One region of the Lactiplantibacillus sp. C232 genome, then DNA from elsewhere that is predicted to be linked to it. Evidence: predicted binding sites of a transcription regulator. Region 1 holds the regulator's gene; each other region holds the start of a gene.
The links. Region 1 encodes Rex, which represses fermentation and respiration genes when NADH is low (regulators of the CRP and FNR family bind a similar motif). Its sites were predicted from a motif close to TTGTGAANTANTTCACAA; they were not measured.

Region 1 (5,769 bases):
ACGGCAACCCCACCAGCTAATTTAGCTAAACGTTCTTGTAACTTTTCTTTGTCAAAGTCAGAAGTTGTTTCACCGATTTGGTTACGGATAAATTCAACCCGTTCTGAGATAGCATCCTTGGAACCAGCGCCTTCAACAATGGTGGTGTTATCCTTAGTAACCGTAACTTTGTTGGCTTGACCTAATTGATCGATGGTCGTGTCCTTCAATTCAAGGCCAAGGTCGTCAGTGATAACCGTCCCGCCAGTTAAGATAGCGATATCTTGTAATTGTTCCTTACGCCGATCACCAAAACCGGGTGCCTTAACGGCGACAACGTTAAACGTCCCACGCATCTTGTTCAAGACTAAGGTTGGTAAAGCTTCACCAGAAATGTCATCAGCAATGATCAACAATGGCTTGCCTTGTTCAACGATGGATTGTAATAGTGGTAAGATATCTTGAATGTTTGAAATCTTCTTATCAGTAATTAAGATATATGGATTGTCAAGATCCGCTTCCATCTTATCATTATCAGTAACCATGTATTGTGATAAGTAGCCGCGGTCGAATTGCATCCCTTCAACAACGTCTAAGCTAGTATCAACACCACGTGATTCTTCAATCGTGATAACACCGTCATGACCAACTTTTTCCATGGCTTCGGCAATCAATTTACCAGTTTCTTCACTTGCTGAAGATACAGAAGCGATTTGCGCAATATCTTCTTGCGTCTTAACTTCGTGTGCCATAGCGTGTAATGAGTCAACCGCCGTCTTAGTAGCTTCTTCAATCCCACGACGAATGCCAACAGGGTTAGCACCGGCCGTAACGTTCTTCATACCTTCATTAACGATTGATTGTGTTAAGACCGTTGCAGTAGTCGTCCCATCACCAGCGATGTCATTAGTCTTTGAAGCAACTTCAGAAACTAACTTAGCACCCATGTTTTCGAAATGATCGTCTAATTCGATCGCCTTAGCAATCGTTACACCATCATTAGTAATTGTTGGTGAACCATATGATTGTTCCAAAACAACGTTGCGACCCTTAGGACCTAACGTTGACTTAACTGTGTCAGCTAATTGATCGACACCTTTTAGCATCGCTGAACGTGCATCTTCAGAGAACTTTAATTCTTTAGCCATTATCTCTATTCACCTCATGAATTTAATTTATTTTAAGTTGCGCAATTTAAATGGATTAGTCTTCGATTGCAACGATATCTTTTTCGTGCAATACCAAATACTTAGCACCTTGATACTTGACTTCGGTACCGGCATACTTATCGAATAATACTTGATCGCCGACCTTCACGCTGGGGTCAACTTTTGTCCCGTTATCTAAAACACGACCGTCATTGACGGCAACAACCTTACCGCTTTGGGGCTTTTCCTTAGCGTTATTGGCAATGACAATACCGCCAATTGTTTGTTCTTCTTCTTCTTGTTGTTGCAAGATAACGCGATCTCCTAATGGTTTTAACACGTGAATCCCTCCATTTATTCTTTTTTAGCACTCCTCAACCTCAAGTGCTAATTACATTGTCAACTATATCATTTTAATTCAAGATTGCAAGTGATTTGTCAATTATTAGTCAAAGAATGTCAAATCGACTATAATGAATACTATTGAAGTATCAATAAATCTTAAATCAAACTTTTAAAAGGACGTGACTTGATGGTTAATCGCCGCCAATCAATCTTTATTCTTATCATCTACTTTATTATTTACGCACTACCGAGCGTCCTTGTGACTGCTTTCCATCAGCTAGGGGCCCAAGTATTCGTGATTCAAACGGTCGACTACTTAGTCGGTGCAATCCTACTCATCTGGTTGGCGAGTCGCATGCGGACAAAAAACGTTGTTGAAAAACAACCAAGTAACTGGTTCATGACGTTCATCTGGGGATTGATCGGTCTTGTCCTAGTCATCATTGGTCAAGTCATCATTTTAAAAATGACGGCTTTACTGGGACAGTCAACAGCGTCAACCAACACGACCACCCTCTTAACTGTTGGGCAACAATATCCCGCTTTCTTCTTAGCCATCATTGTCGGTGCCCCGATTATGGAAGAAATCGTCTTCCGCAAAGTTATCTTTGGCAATCTAAGTGCGGTTACTGGTCAGATTGGGGCGGCCTTGATTTCTAGTGTGTTATTTAGCTTTGCACATGCGGATGGTCACTTTATCCTCTATGCCTTTATCGGGTTATTATTCTGCTGGTTATACCAGCACACCGGTCGGATTCAAACATCGATGACGGCCCACATCCTAATGAACGCATCGGTTGTGTTACCCACGTTATTAGGCTTACTGCACTAGTATCATTACTAGGTAGCGCTAACCTAGCGTTTCAACGTTAATTTTCACCGAATATTTATACGTTACAATCAATGATTCGTGATCTAAGTATGTTAAAAAAGCTTCCCTGAATAATTCAGAGAAGCCTTTTTATAGCCATTTAATTTCAAAGATAAAGCGAGTTATTAATCTTCAGTCTCATTTTCATCGTCATTACCATTGTCACCTAATTGCTGACCGTAATGTTCAATGAAGTAGATCAATGTTTGTAATTCGTTGGTCAAATCAACGTTCTGAACCCGTACTGTCTCAGGAACGGAGATTCGTAACGGCGTAAAGTTCATGATTCCTTTGACGTTTGCATCAACCAAGTCATCGGTAATTTTCTGAACAACCGTGGTTGGCACCGTTAAGATAGCAATCTCAATCTGTTGTTCGATCAATTGCTTTTTGAGCTCCGTCATTGGGTACACTGGAACCCCACTTTGGACTGTATTGGCAATCGCCTCGTTGACATCAAATGCTGCTGAAATGCGGACATTACTGTTTTTGTGAAAATTAAAGTTCAGTAGGGCGTGGCCCAAATTACCGACCCCAATTAAAGCAACATTCGTTAAGGTGTCTTGATTTAAAATCTTTTTGAAAAATGCAAGTAACGTTTCAACATCGTATCCATACCCTCGTTTGCCGAGCGCCCCAAAATACGAGAAATCTCGCCGAATCGTTGCTGAATCTACTTTAACCGCCTCGGACAACTCGGTCGATGAGACCCGCTTCTTATCTGCATCTAGCAAGATATTTAAATAGCGGTAATAAATCGGTAACCGTTTTGCCGTTGCCCGTGGAATTTTTGTTTCTGCCATTCGGACGTGTCCTCCTAATTAAAAGTTTGTGAATTTGCTGACACTATTCTAGCATAACGCGTGACTTTGTGAAATAATAATTACTTATTATTCCGAATAATTGGGTCAGGCCGTTACAATATGCTACAATTATGTCACGAATTAAATGTGAAAGGAGCTTAATAAAGCGTGATTTTACTACAAGTACAGCAAGTTATGCGGCGTTTTGGCGCCGATGTCTTGTTCGATAACGTACAAATGGATATTCAAGAACACGCTCGGGTGGCCCTCGTCGGTCGAAACGGGGCCGGAAAATCAACCTTACTTAAAATGATTGCCGGCGAAACGGTACCGGACGAAGGCCAGATTTCAATGCGCAAGGGCTTAACAATCGGTTACTTGGCGCAAGACCAAGGACTGGATAGTAACAATACGATTTGGGAAGAAATGAGTAGTGTCTTTGCTGAGTTACATGCCATCGAAAAACGGATGCACCAGCTCGAAAATCAATTGAGCGACCCCGCAATCATGAATGATGAGCAGGCTTATCAACAGACCCTGAAAACCTATGATCAGATTCAAACTGGATTTCAACAAAAAAACGGGTACGGCTACCAAGCTGAGATTCGGGGCGTGTTGCACGGCTTCCAATTCGACGCCGATGTGTACGATAAGTCGGTGACGGCACTATCCGGTGGACAAAAGACCCAGTTGGCCTTGGCCAAGTTGTTACTTGAAAAACGGGACTTGCTTATCCTTGACGAACCGACGAACCACTTGGACGTCGAAACTCTTACTTGGTTGGAAAGCTATCTCCAGTCTTACTCTGGTGCGCTGCTAATCGTTAGCCATGACCGTTATTTCTTAGACCGGGTCGTTAACGAAGTCTATGACTTATCACACCATGAAATGGTGCACTACACTGGTAACTACGACCAGTTTGTGCAAGAAAAAGCGGCTCGAATCCAAGCACAATGGAAACATTATGAAAAGCAACAAGCGGAGATCAGCAAGCTTGAAGACTTTGTTAATCGTAACATCGTGCGTGCTTCTACGACAAAACGGGCCCAGGCTCGGCGTAAGCAGTTAGCAAAGATGGACCGCCTTGACCGCCCTGATAGTGACGAGAAGACTGCCCACTTTGGCTTTCATGCGGCTAAACAAAGCGGCAACATTGTGTTGACCGTCAAAGATGCAGCCGTGGGCTATGATGGTCAGATTCTTTCGGAACCCGACAACTTGAATATTAAGAAACATGAAGCTATTGCCATTGTTGGACCGAACGGTATTGGAAAATCGACTTTCCTAAAGAGTATTTTGGGACAGATTCCATTCATTAAAGGCCAGGCCGTTTTTGGCACCAACGTCGTTACGGGCTACTACGATCAAGAGCAACGTAATTTAAACGACAAAAAAACCGTCCTCAGTGAACTTTGGGATGAACATCCCACCACTCCTGAAAAAGACATTCGTACCATTTTGGGCAGTTTTCTCTTCACTGGTGAAGATGTTGATAAACCCGTTCATGCCCTATCTGGTGGAGAACGAGCCCGGTTACTGTTGACCAAACTTGCCATGCAAAATGACAACTTCTTAATCTTAGATGAACCAACTAACCACTTGGATATCGATAGCCGTGAAGTTTTGGAAGTCGCCCTCAACGACTTTGACGGCACCCTTTTGTTCGTGTCACATGACCGCTACTTCATTAACCAAGTCGCCACGAGTGTCGTAGAGGTTTCTCCGGAAGGCACGGAACTCTTCTTAGGTGATTACGACTACTACATCGACAAGAAACAAGAGCAAGCTGAAATCGCGGCTGCGGCTGCTAGCCAAGCGGCCGAAAAAGCTGCTGAAGCCGGTGCAGCGGATTCAACCAGTGCCACAACTGCTGCTCCCCGCTCCAAAGGCCAGCAAAATTACCAAGCCAGCAAGCAGCAACAACGTGAAAAGCGCAAGCTCGAGCGCTCAGTTGCCGCCCTGGAAGAACAGATGACTGCCTTAGATGAACAAGCCACACAGATTCAAACTGAAATGGCGCAACCTGAAGTATCGGCCGATGTTGGTAAACTACAAGACCTACAAAAAGAACTTGAAGCCATCAATACTCAACAAGAACAAGTTGAAACCGAATGGACCGAACAAGCTGAAGCTTTAGAAGAATTGAGCTAATTTTCCAATGACTCATCAGATAAAAATAATAGTCGCCTCAAGAATTAATATAATTCTTAAGGCGACTATTATTTTGCCCCTATCCGCGGCATAAATCATGATTGAAAGGTGCCGGTTAGGTGGGTTCCTGTTCGTCAGCAATGCGCGTCCGATTCCGACCTCCGGGGCTGGGTGACAATTGCTGGAACGTAAGCCGACGTCGATTTGAGTCTTATTCTAAGCCGGAAGGAACCCACTTCCAGCTAAGAATAATTTGGCTACTGAGCATTGTCACCCAGCCCCTCCAGTCGGGATGCCGCTCGAATGGCTGATGAACGGCCACTGAACTCGGTACAATTTGTCGTTGGCTATTTTGATACTGAACCCTTTAAGTCAAATATCAGAGTGCCTTCTCCACTTTTTCGAAATATTCAATTATTACTACGGTAATTCAGAAATAGTGAGTTATCACAAGACCTTTTCAATCTGACAG
Region 2 (5,769 bases), on a different contig from region 1:
CAACCGAGTCAACCGGAAGAACCGGGTCAATCCGAAAAACCAGGAGAACTGCAAAAACCGAGTCAGCCAGCTGATTCTGAGCAACCAGATGGATTAAGTGATCAAGCCAATTTGAGTCGTAATCAGGCTGAACAATCACGGACGTCACAGCCATCACAAGCAGAGTCAGATCAAAGCGTTGTGCAGACGAATCAGCAGAAAACAGCTGCGTCCGTTTCAGGTATTGGTTGGGTTAGTGCACCGGCGGTATCAAAACGTACCACTAAGCATCATCGGATGACGACCCTTCCCCAGACGGACGAGCAGAATACGCAATTATCACTCTTGGGGATGATTGGATTAGCATTGAGTTCAATTTTAGGTTGGCTGAAGATTAAGTCCCGCGATTAACAGTTGTGATATGATACCCGTTGTGAGTTGCGGATCTTTAGGAACCGGGATTGACGGGGTTAACGTTCCTTTGAGGGACAGCTAGTTTTGAATGATTAATATAGGCAATCACTGACGTTTCTTATTAAACGGTAGTGATTGCCTTTTATGATATCGTCGTTGGTACTTTTGATGCGGTCAGTTGACCGGTCGAAATGGCGACTAATAACTGAGCAAAGGAACGTACGCGGCACTTTTTGTAGTGACACTAAATGTCAGACATATGATAGTAGCAACTGGGTGGGGCGTTTAAAAAATTAAGGGTTATGCCTAAAAATAACATTTATCGTTGACAATTGTAAACGAAGGGATTAATATACACATATAGATTACAAGTGTAAACGATAATGAGAAAGGGACGAATAAAATGATGATTAAAGTATTAGTCTTATTAATTGGTGGGTTAGCAATTGGGTTTATTCTGTGGTGGTTCTTCGGGAAGCATGCTACGACAACGGTCACCGCGAGTGCGGTTGATGATTTACAGCAGGTTGATGTGGAGGTTAAGGGTGGCTATTCGCCAGAACAAATCGTGTTGAAAAAAGGGGTTCCGGCGGTACTTAATTTTACGCGCAAAGATGCATCTGGTTGTCTGGATCACGTGGTGTTCAGTGATTTCGGTATCAATCAGGAATTGCCACAAAATCAAGTTGAAGCAATTACGATTGATACGAGTAAGTCTGGCGAATATCAATGGGCCTGTGGGATGGACATGTTTCATGGAAAATTAATCATTAAATAGTGGGAGGAAAATCAAATGAGCGCACGACAACAAATCAATATTACAGTAGACGGCCATTATGACCCAGCAGAAGTAACGTTACAACAAGGTGTACCGGCCCAATTAACGTTTACGCGCACGAGTACGCAGGGGTGCTTAGAGCAAGTACATTCAACCGACTTGCACTTTACGACTGAGTTACCCCTTGACCAACCGCAAACGGTGACGGTACCAACTGATCGAGCCGGTGAATTTCACTTTAGTTGTGGGATGGACATGGTGAGTGGCAAGGTGGTGATTGCGTGATGAGCACGACGAAACGGTTTTGGATTTCATTAATATTTTCCCTGCCACTACTGGCTAATATGATTTTGATGCCCTTTGGCTGGATGCTTCCGGGTGGTGATTGGACGCAGTTGATTCTGACGACCATCATTATGGCTGTTTCGGCTCGGCCGTTCTTGCAAAGTTCGTGGGCGTCCTTTACTAAGCACCATGCCAATATGGATACTTTGGTGGCGATTGGCACCGCGACGGCTTATTTTTACAGCTTATACGCAATGGCAACGGGGCAAGCAGTCTTCTTTGAAAGTGCCGCACTTGTGACCACTTTCGTTTTGCTCGGCCAAGTCTTTGAAGAACGAATGCGGCACAACGCGTCCAGCGCGGTCGCAAAGCTAGTGGGCTTACAAGCCAAGGAAGCGGAAGTGTTACGCAATCAAGAATTTGTAAAAGTACCGTTGGATCAAGTAGTGGTCGGCGACATTATTCGGGTCAAGCCAGGCGAAAAAATTCCCGTTGATGGTGTAATTACAACTGGCCGCTCAACGGTTGATGAGTCAATGGTGACGGGAGAAAGTATGCCGGTTCAAAAAACGGTGGCGGACGCTGTCATTGGTTCAACGATTAATAGTAATGGGACCTTTCAGTTCAAAGCTAGCAAGGTCGGTGACCAGACAATGCTGGCTCAAATCGTTGAGCTCGTTAAAAAAGCACAAAACAGTCACGCACCGATTCAAAAGCTGACCGATAAAGTTTCTGATATCTTTGTGCCGATTGTGCTAATTATTGCTATCGTTACCTTCTTGACCTGGTATGTTTTCTTGAATGCTAGTCTCGCGAATGCCTTGATTTTTGCGGTCGCTGTGGTCGTGATTGCCTGCCCGTGTGCGCTAGGTTTAGCTACGCCGACCGCACTAATGGTCGGTACCGGCCGTGGTGCCAAGATGGGGATCCTGATTAAAAATGGTGAGGTCTTGGAAGCTGTCAATGACGTTAAAACGGTGATCTTTGATAAGACGGGAACGATTACGGTTGGTCACCCACAAGTGACCGATGTTATCGGCGACGAAGCCCAAGTACTGCGCGTTGCCACTAGCTTAGAGGCGGCTTCGGAACATCCTTTAGCTGCGGCAATATTAAAACGCGGCACGGCCCGTGGTATTCAAGCACCAACCGCCACGAACTTCCAAGCCATCGAGGGTAAAGGTGTGACTGCTCAAGTTGAGGGCCAATTAGCGGTGGTCGGTAATCATAAATTATTAACTGATGAGCCGATTAGTGCTGAATTACAACGCCAAGCCACTGAGCTTCAGGACGCGGCGAAAACGGTCGTGTACGTGGGCTTAAATCACGAAATCATTGGATTGATTGCCATTCAAGACGTCGCCAAATCGACGTCTGAGGTAGCCATTGCGAGTTTGAAAGCACGTGGCTTGAAGACGGTCATGTTAACCGGGGATAACGAACGGGTCGCACAAGCTGTGGCGGATCAAGTCGGTATTGATGAAGTGATTGCTGATGTGCTGCCAGGTGATAAGGCTGATCACGTTCACGCGTTCCAGAAGGCTGGCAAGGTGGCCTTTGTCGGCGATGGTATTAATGACGCCCCCGCGTTGACGGCGGCGGATGTTGGGATTGCCATGGGTTCCGGAACTGATATTGCAATCGATGCTGGTGGCATCGTGCTCGTTAAGAACGATCTGCGTGATGTTGACCGGGCGTTGGCATTGAGTAAGAAGACGTTTAACCGTATCAAACTTAATCTGTTCTGGGCTTTCGTGTACAACGTGCTCGGGATTCCAGTCGCGGCGGGCCTCTTCTTTGCCATTGGGCTGACGCTTAGCCCCGAATTGGCCGGATTAGCAATGGCCTTTAGTTCATTGTCCGTAGTCACGAGTTCGGTATTGCTAAATAAAGCTAAGATCAGTTCGAACGCCCAACCTGCGTAGACGATGAGCAGATAGCGTCGGATGAAATCGGGCTTGTTAAACAAGCAGAAATGTGTGTTAATGGTACAAAATATGCGGGTGTCTAACGCCAGTTCACGTTGTTGAGCTGGCGTTAGACACCCGCTTTTTGAGTCGACAATTTAAGGAAGAAAACTGGCTATAAATTCCTCACAATCAGTAAAAAAAAGAGTATTAGATTTACACTAATTAAGTATCATATCGTTAGTGTAAAATTAGAAGAATGCCCATTTAACGGAGATAAGTGTGGTGTTAAATGCTTTTGTAAGCGTTTGAATCAAATTGTGTATTGTGTAACAATATTAATTGTAAGCGGTTTACATACTATTTGAAACGAGGGTTTGAACATGAAAATTAAAGCAGCAGTGGTTGATAAAGTAAACGATCCATTTGTCATTAAAGATGATATTGAATTAGCTGAAATGAAAGCAACTGATTTACAAATCAAAATGGTTGCGACTGGAATTTGCCATTCTGATGAAGCAATTCGGCGGGGTGATGCGTCGTTAGGTTATCCAGTAATTTTAGGACACGAAGGTTCTGGAATCGTCGAAAAGGTCGGTTCAGAAGTAACTAATTTTGAAGTGGGCGACCATGTTATTCTATCATTTTACGCTGACGGAACATGTGATAACTGTCTGAAAGGCATGCCAACTAAATGTCGGAATTATGCCGACTATAACTTGAGTGGGACTCGTCCCGATGGTTCCGACCATTTCCAAGAAAACGGGCACCATATCAGTGATATGTTCGACCAATCTTCCTTCACGACTCATACGGTAGTTGACCAACGTAATGCGGTTAAAGTACCAAAAGAACTAGATTTACGTCGCTTGGGACCTTTAGGCTGCGGCTATGTCACCGGAAGTGGCACTGTTTTGAACAGTTTACAGCCGCGCCCAGGACAAACAATTGCAGTCTTTGGGACTGGTGCGGTTGGTTTAGCGGCAATGATGGCTGGTAAGATTTCTGGCTGTACCGAAGTGATTGCGGTCGACATTGTTGATTCACGGCTAGAACTCGCCAAAGAATTAGGTGCTACTCACGCCATTAACAGTAAGGAAGAAGATCCAGTTGAAGCAATCAAGAAGTTGACGCATGGTTACGGGGTCGACTTTGCCGTTGATACGACTGGGGTAGAACCAGTTATGGTTTCTGCAATCCACGCACTTGCTCAAGGTGGGACTGCTGCTTTGATTGCCGTTACGGCCAAAAATATCACCATTAGCTCATGGAACGATTTGTGTGTTGATGATAAGAAAGTCATTGGTGTTAACATGGGTGATGCCATCCCTGGCGTTGATATTCCACGGTTAATCGATTTCTATCAACATGGCATGTTCCCATTTGAAAAGACCGAAAAGTTCTATAAGTTTGAGGATATTAATCAAGCTAATGCTGATTCAGGTAGCGGCAAGACCATCAAACCTGTCTTGATCATTGATGAAGATTATCAACCGGGGAAATAGCTGCCGGCTGGGTGCCATCAGTTATGATGAATAACTTCTAAAACAGCGATGTCAAAAGTTGATTTTGACATCGCTGTTTTTTGCGTTAAACACAAGCCGCTTGGACGGCTTGCATAATTTGTGATTAAAATGTGCCGGTTAGGTAGATTCCTGTTCGTCAGCCGGTGCGCGTCCTATTCCGACCTCCGGGGCTGGGTGACAATTGCTGGAACGTAGCCGACGTCGATTTGAGCTAACGCCCAACCCGCGTCATCTCAAATACGAGTCTTATTCTAAGCCGGAAGTACCCCACTTCCGACTAAGAATAATTTGGCTACTGAGCATTGTCACCCAGCCCCTCCGGTCTCAAGAGTGTGAGGGGCCACGAGTTGAAGCCGAGCATTGCCTAGCCAACGGATTAATGCGGTTTTGGCATTAGTCCGTTGGCGTAGCAAGCACAGGCTTTAGTGGCCCCGAACTCGGTACAATTTGTTGTTCGCTATTTGATACTGGAACTTTAAACAAAGCGTTAGGTGTATTAAGCCCTCTGTCAAGAGCTTAAATCTTACTACACCAATTCAGGATTAGTGAGCTATCTCAATATCATTTTCACCCTGACAGTTGATTGACAAAATTATGGTTTATGAAAAACAATGACGAATTCACCAAAAGTTGGGTACGCACATGTCCGCCATTCGAACACTGTCCCGACTGGAAGGCGTTTCGGCCAATGCCCAGTGGTGAAATTTCACTTAGCAAGCGTCCTTGGCTTGGTTAGTGAAAGGCCAGTATTTGAGACGTGGGCTTCGGCTTAAATCTGTGCCCACCACGTTCCGGCAATTGGCAGAAATGCCTGGAGGTCGGTGTAGGACGAACTAACTAAACAAGTTTACGCTGAGTCGAACTTTTTCCCAGCGGTCCA
Region 3 (5,769 bases), on a different contig from region 1:
GCGAGGTGTAGACACCTTCAGCAACGTCTTCGAGGATGGGTTTGCCCGTTTCCTGACTGACTTCTTGATAGTCTAAAATATCGTCAAGAATTTGGAAGGCCATCCCAATTGCGAGACCTGCTTTACGAGCGCGCTGGGCGAAATGACTACTTTGACCAGATTCATAAGCACCTAGAAAACAACTCAGTGCGAATAATTCGGCGGTCTTACCTTGAATTTGTTGCAAGTATTCTGCCATGGTAATGTCAAGGTGGTAGTGGCGGTCCTTTTGTTGGACCTCGCCCACTAGAATCTTTTCCATGTTCTCAGAGTTCATCTGGATGCTTTTGAAACTGCTTGAATAGTGCGCTAGAATCTTGAATACCACAACGAATAGGTAGTCGCCCGCATACACAGCAGTATCTTTACCAAAACGTTCTTGAATCGTGACATGGTGCCGACGTAGTGCAGCATCGTCAACAATGTCATCATGGATCAGCGTAGCGGTATGGAGCGTTTCTAATGACGCCGCTAAGGCCACCATCCGTTGCCGATCAGTTGTTGTAAATTGTGAGAATAGGAGGCAGTATGCCGGGCGTAAGAGCTTACCACCACCATGAATCATTTCTAAAATCGCGTCATTGATGTCGGCATCTTGAATATTGATGTTCGCCGTCATCAGCTGCATCACTTGTTGCAGCTCCGGTTGTAGTGCCGGGTAATCACGCCAAATTGGGTGTAATTGTGTTGCTGATTGCATAAGGGTTACTCCTTTGTTTGATCTGGATGGTGTTCTCGATTGAATTTGAGATAGCGTAAGATCGTGACGTGGGTGAACAAGTAGTTGGCGGCGATTCCGAGAGCACTTCCCGCTGCTAGTCCAATAATCGAAAGCACTGGCAAGTAGAGCATGACCGTCCACGTCTGTGCAATAAGACTCGCGACCAATAGCTGACCAACATTATGCATGACGCCGCCAGTTGCTGAAATCCCAATAATACTAACGCGTTTAGGCCCTAATTGTTTGACCAGCAGCATGGCAAACAGGCTGAGAAAGGCGCCCCCAAAACTATACAGAAAGGTTGATAAAGTGCCACCTAGGAGGGCCGTTAAAATCAAACGGAGCCAGGTTAGGGTTATCACGTCAGTTAATGATAATGTATAGATTGCAACAATGGTAATCAGATTGGCTAAACCAAGCTTGGCACCTGGGGCAAAGGCAAACGGGAATGGAATCATCCGTTCAAGGATGCCGATGATCACGCCTTGTGCAACCAGTAACGCGATATAAATATTACGATGAGTTTTGTTTGATCGTTCAAATGAATTATTCATATTCTACTCCGTAACTAAACCATTACCGCCAGATTTGACTTGACCGTTGCTGGCCTTAATTTCAACCAAGAGTTTGTGGGGCAAACAAACAATCGTTTGACCAGGTTTATGAATCCAGCCTCGGCGGACACATACTTGGTCAGAACAGTTGGCTTTCGTAATCGCAACGCGCTTAGGTTTAAAGGTGATCGTGTTGTAGTGCCCATGGTTATCGCGATAGGTGAAGTGCTTAGTCGTTTTCAGATTCGTAATATTGACACGCTTCAAGACGGTCCCATTATGTGAGACCACGGCGTTATACGTGGTTTCACTGCTCGTGGCCTTTCGCTTAGCCACTAGTGCCGCATGTTCAGCTTGTTGTTTTTGCTGGTATGAAAAAATCGCTAGTGGGGTGAACGATAAAATAATTAGCGCAACAATAATAATAATATCAAACGGCTTGATCATATCCCCATAACGTTTGAATGTCCGGATCATTGTCCGTAATTTACGCATCGTTAACCCTCCAATTCAATGAAATAAAAAATGGTTCAAGGGGGAAAAACAACCCTTGAACCATCGGGAAAGGATTTAATTAATTATAACGCATCTAGCGGGTTTTAACACCGTCGTAATGAGAACGAACGTTGCCGTACCACCAGTGTCCAAGGTGTTTTTGCATCCACGGAACGACCCAGTAGTCTAACCCAAATGTCCGTCCGGAACCGTTCATTAAGGCGAGGGCAACAAAGATCATCCAAATGTTGACCCAGTAGAACATGCCAGATAAGCAGAAGACGACAACTAAGCCAATGGTGACTGCGTTAGCAAACCAAGTAAAGAGTCCGAAGAAAATACATAATGCAATGACGATTTCAACACAAGTCATGAATTTCTGGAAGAAGAGGGCCATTTGCATGTTCGGAATGAAGACCTTGGTAATTGATTCGAACCAATGTGGCATTTTGTCAAAGACCATCAGGGGTTCTTTACCGTACATGTATGAAAGACTGAAGACACCCTTAGCGGCTTTAACGGTTGACGTGGCAGCTTCAGAAGCACCACTGGTTGCAGCGGCTTTAGTTGCTTGAGAGGCACCACTGGTTGCGGCCACGGTAATCCATTCGAATGGTAACCGTAACTTGTCAGTGAACCAGGATTCAGATCCCTGAACTTTAGTCCAGCAGTCCCATAACCACATGGCACCATAGAAGAACCGCAGTGGCACACTCCAGAGTACGTTACCAGCCCGTGAGACCCAACCGCGGAAGACGTTACGGTTATTACGAGTCCGGAAGAATTCGTGCATGAAGTACTGGAATAGGTAGTAACCTGAGAAAATCTGAACGTAGTACATCCAGTTGATGGCGTGTTTTAAAAGCACGGCAATAAAACCAGAGACGTTCCACTTCTCTAAAACTTGTGCAACGGCATATTTTGAACCAATTGAGTCGACGGATGCTTGATAAGCGCCCTTAAATGGCTTGATCGTAACGTCAGTCTGGTCAACGTTCTTAATAATACCTTCGACGGCCTTAGCTGCGGTTTCTTCAGCCCCTTGAACGATTTGTGGGACTGGCCGTGGTTGGTCAGGTTCTTGGTAGCTGGTTGAATCACCGGCTAAGAAGATATTGTTACAATCCTTAGCTTGCATGAATTCATTGGCCATCAAGCGACCACCGCGGGGGTTAGTTTCAATGCCGAACTTTTTAACGATACTATTAGCACGAACACCGGCTGTCCAGATTAACGTGTAGGTTGGAATTGGATCCTTGCCTTTTAAGTTAACATGGTCTTCACAGACTTCGGTAATCATGGAGTTCGTCATGATTTTGACACCATGTTTTTCCATGTACTTAGCGGCCTTACCGGCTTGCGTCCGGTTGAGCATGTTAATAATAGTCGGCGCTGCTTCGACCAATTGGAGCGTGATTTCACTTGGATCGAGCTTGTTGTCTCGAGCCAAAACATCACGATATTCGATTAATTCACCAATCAGTTCAGAACCAGTAAAACCAGAACCACAGACTGTAAAGGTCAACATGGCTTTGCGCTTAGCAGGGTCGAGCTCCGCCGCCCCCCGCCGAATAATTGCAGATAAGTGAGCGCGCAATGCCATCGCTTGTTCGAAGGACCACAATTCGAAGCCGTGTTCCTTAACACCGGGAGTCCCAAAGTCATTGGATTCCCCACCCAAACTAATTAAAAGTTGATCATATTGATAACTTCCGTGTTCGGTAGTAACTGTTTGTGCCTTTTTGTCGATGCCCGTCACGGTATCGGTCACGAGACGAACGTTTTTTCGCCGTGCGAACAACCGTTGCAAATCATATTGGATATGCTCAGGTTCCACCCGTTCGGTAGCAACTTCATGTAATTCAGTCATATACGTGAAGTATGAATGCCGGTCAATCAACGTAATCTCGACGTCTGCATTTTTTTTGAAATGCTTAGACAGTTTCTTGGTTGCGTAAACACCAGCAAACCCCGCACCGACAACGACAATATTTTTCTTTGCCATTGCGTAACAACTCCCTTGAATAATAGTGTAAAAAGATAATTCCACTAATAATTATAACGATAATGTAAGCGGTTGTCTATGGATTATGGGAAAGAATGCATAAACTATCACATTATCTAAGCCGCGAAAATAGTGGCATCGAGGTTTGAACGGAAAACGTTGTCAATACCGCTATTATTAGGCTAAAATATCATTTTTTTAATGGAATGGGATTGACTATTACCAGTTTAAACGTTAAGATTAATGTGAATTTTCATACAAAAAGGTTAGGAGTGGGATATCATGAAATTCAAATCAGTTATTACGGGTGCTTCAGTTGTTGCAATTTCAGCTTTAGCTTTAGCAGGTTGTGGCAGCAGTTCTTCAAGTTCTAGCTCGAGTTCATCCAAGAAGAGTTCATCTTCAAGTTCATCAGCTAAGACAACTAAGGTTGCTAAATTAACTGCTGGCAGCAAAATGAAAGCGGGTACTTATAACCTTGAAGAAGAAAATTATTCACATGGTTATCGGACCAAGATGAGTATCACAGTTAATAACAACGGTAAAATCACTAAGTCCAGTTATGACCAAGTGAACAAGAACGGCAAGTCCAAAGTTGATGATACTTCATATAACAAACAAATGAAGAAGATCGCTGGGACTAACCCCAAGACTTACATGCCTAAGTTAAACAAGACGCTGACGGGCTCTGCCGCTACTGGTAACGTGGGCTCCATTGATGTTGTGACTGGTGCGACTGAATCATCAAAGACCTTCCAAAACTACACACAACAATTAGTTCAAGCTGCCCAAGCGGGTAACAAGTCGACCATTAAGATTGACAATGGTGCCAAGATGAAAGATGGTACCTACAAGTTGAACGAAAAGAACTACTCACACGGTTACAAAGTTACTTTCGCAATCACGGTCAAGGATAATAAGATTACGAAGTCTGAATATAACCAAGTGAACAAGAATGGCAAGTCCAAAGTTGACGATGCAGCTTACAACAAGCAAATGAAGAAGGTTGCTAAGACTAACCCTAAGACTTATCAACCAGCTTTGAACAAGTCATTAGTTAAGAGTAGTGATCCAACTAAGGTTGACGTTGTCACGGGTGCCACTGAATCCTCTAACACCTTTATTATGTACGCGGAACAATTACAAAACGCGGCACAAAAGGGTGACACCAACACGATTACTGTTGACAACATGATTTTCTCTGAATAAGCAATTTAATTATTAGATTCTTTTGAGGCCTGAGGCGCATGCTGAGGGCCTTTTGTTTTTAATTGAGCAACCACAAAAGTTTGTCACTCAGTTGGGCACGACTTTGAGCAAGCTAAATCCATACATGGATATTGGTTTAAAAAATAATAGTGGCGGTGAATGTTAAGTGCAAAATGGCTGTGGTAGTACAAACCCGACCGTCGAGTTGTACCGTTTGCTGTAGGTGCGCTGATGTCAGACTAGCGTAGAAAAGCTTGGATGACGCGCAAACAGTCTCACCGGATGAATCAAGACTTTGGTATAATGACAATTGAAATTAAAAATAGGGGAAGTATTGGAATGAAGCTAAAAAAATGGGTTCGAATTGGATTAATTGTTGCAATGATCGTGCCATTGACGGCGTGTGGGACGAGTACGAGTCGCAAAAATGCTGCTAGTAGCCGACCCAAACCAACTAAGGTCGTCAAGACGCCGATCGAGGATACCCAGTTCATGATGGGCACAGTTGTCACGTTGCGGATTTATAATAAGGGTAAGGATAACGTGTTAGCTGGGGCGTTTAAGCTGTTGAAAACGGAAGCTAAGGAAATTACGGTCAATCAAAAAGGATCTGAAATTGATAAGATCAACGCCGCTGCCGGTAAAAAGCCAGTGGCTGTCAGCAAGGATATCTACCCAATGATCAAAGCAGCTTACTATTATAGTAAGAATTCAGACGAATCCTTTGATTTAGCCATTGGCCCGAT

Region 2: MZO41_RS11810 (NAD(P)-dependent alcohol dehydrogenase) is a predicted target of Rex. The motif match lies at 3,682-3,699, and genes of this name have one in related genera.
Region 3: pplA (extracellular electron transfer flavoprotein PplA) is a predicted target of Rex. The motif match lies at 4,058-4,075, and genes of this name have one in related genera.

The regions. Positions count from the first base shown of each region.
Region 1 covers NZ_JAMSKZ010000006.1:60,993-66,761, reverse strand. The annotation lists gene groL (chaperonin GroEL) at 1-1,127, opposite strand, end outside; gene groES (co-chaperone GroES) at 1,183-1,467, opposite strand; gene MZO41_RS07540 (CPBP family intramembrane glutamic endopeptidase) at 1,660-2,304, shown strand; gene MZO41_RS07535 (redox-sensing transcriptional repressor Rex) at 2,469-3,146, opposite strand; gene MZO41_RS07530 (ABC-F family ATP-binding cassette domain-containing protein) at 3,315-5,297, shown strand.
Region 2 covers NZ_JAMSKZ010000012.1:54,323-60,091, reverse strand. The annotation lists gene MZO41_RS11830 (mucin-binding protein) at 1-390, shown strand, start outside; gene MZO41_RS11825 (cupredoxin domain-containing protein) at 797-1,171, shown strand; gene MZO41_RS11820 (cupredoxin domain-containing protein) at 1,187-1,456, shown strand; gene MZO41_RS11815 (copper-translocating P-type ATPase) at 1,456-3,381, shown strand; gene MZO41_RS11810 (NAD(P)-dependent alcohol dehydrogenase) at 3,747-4,868, shown strand.
Region 3 covers NZ_JAMSKZ010000017.1:20,251-26,019, forward strand. The annotation lists gene MZO41_RS13805 (polyprenyl synthetase family protein) at 1-739, opposite strand, end outside; gene MZO41_RS13810 (Gx transporter family protein) at 745-1,314, opposite strand; gene MZO41_RS13815 (NusG domain II-containing protein) at 1,318-1,809, opposite strand; gene MZO41_RS13820 (NAD(P)/FAD-dependent oxidoreductase) at 1,904-3,814, opposite strand; gene pplA (extracellular electron transfer flavoprotein PplA) at 4,097-5,023, shown strand; gene MZO41_RS13830 (FAD:protein FMN transferase) at 5,363-5,769, shown strand, end outside.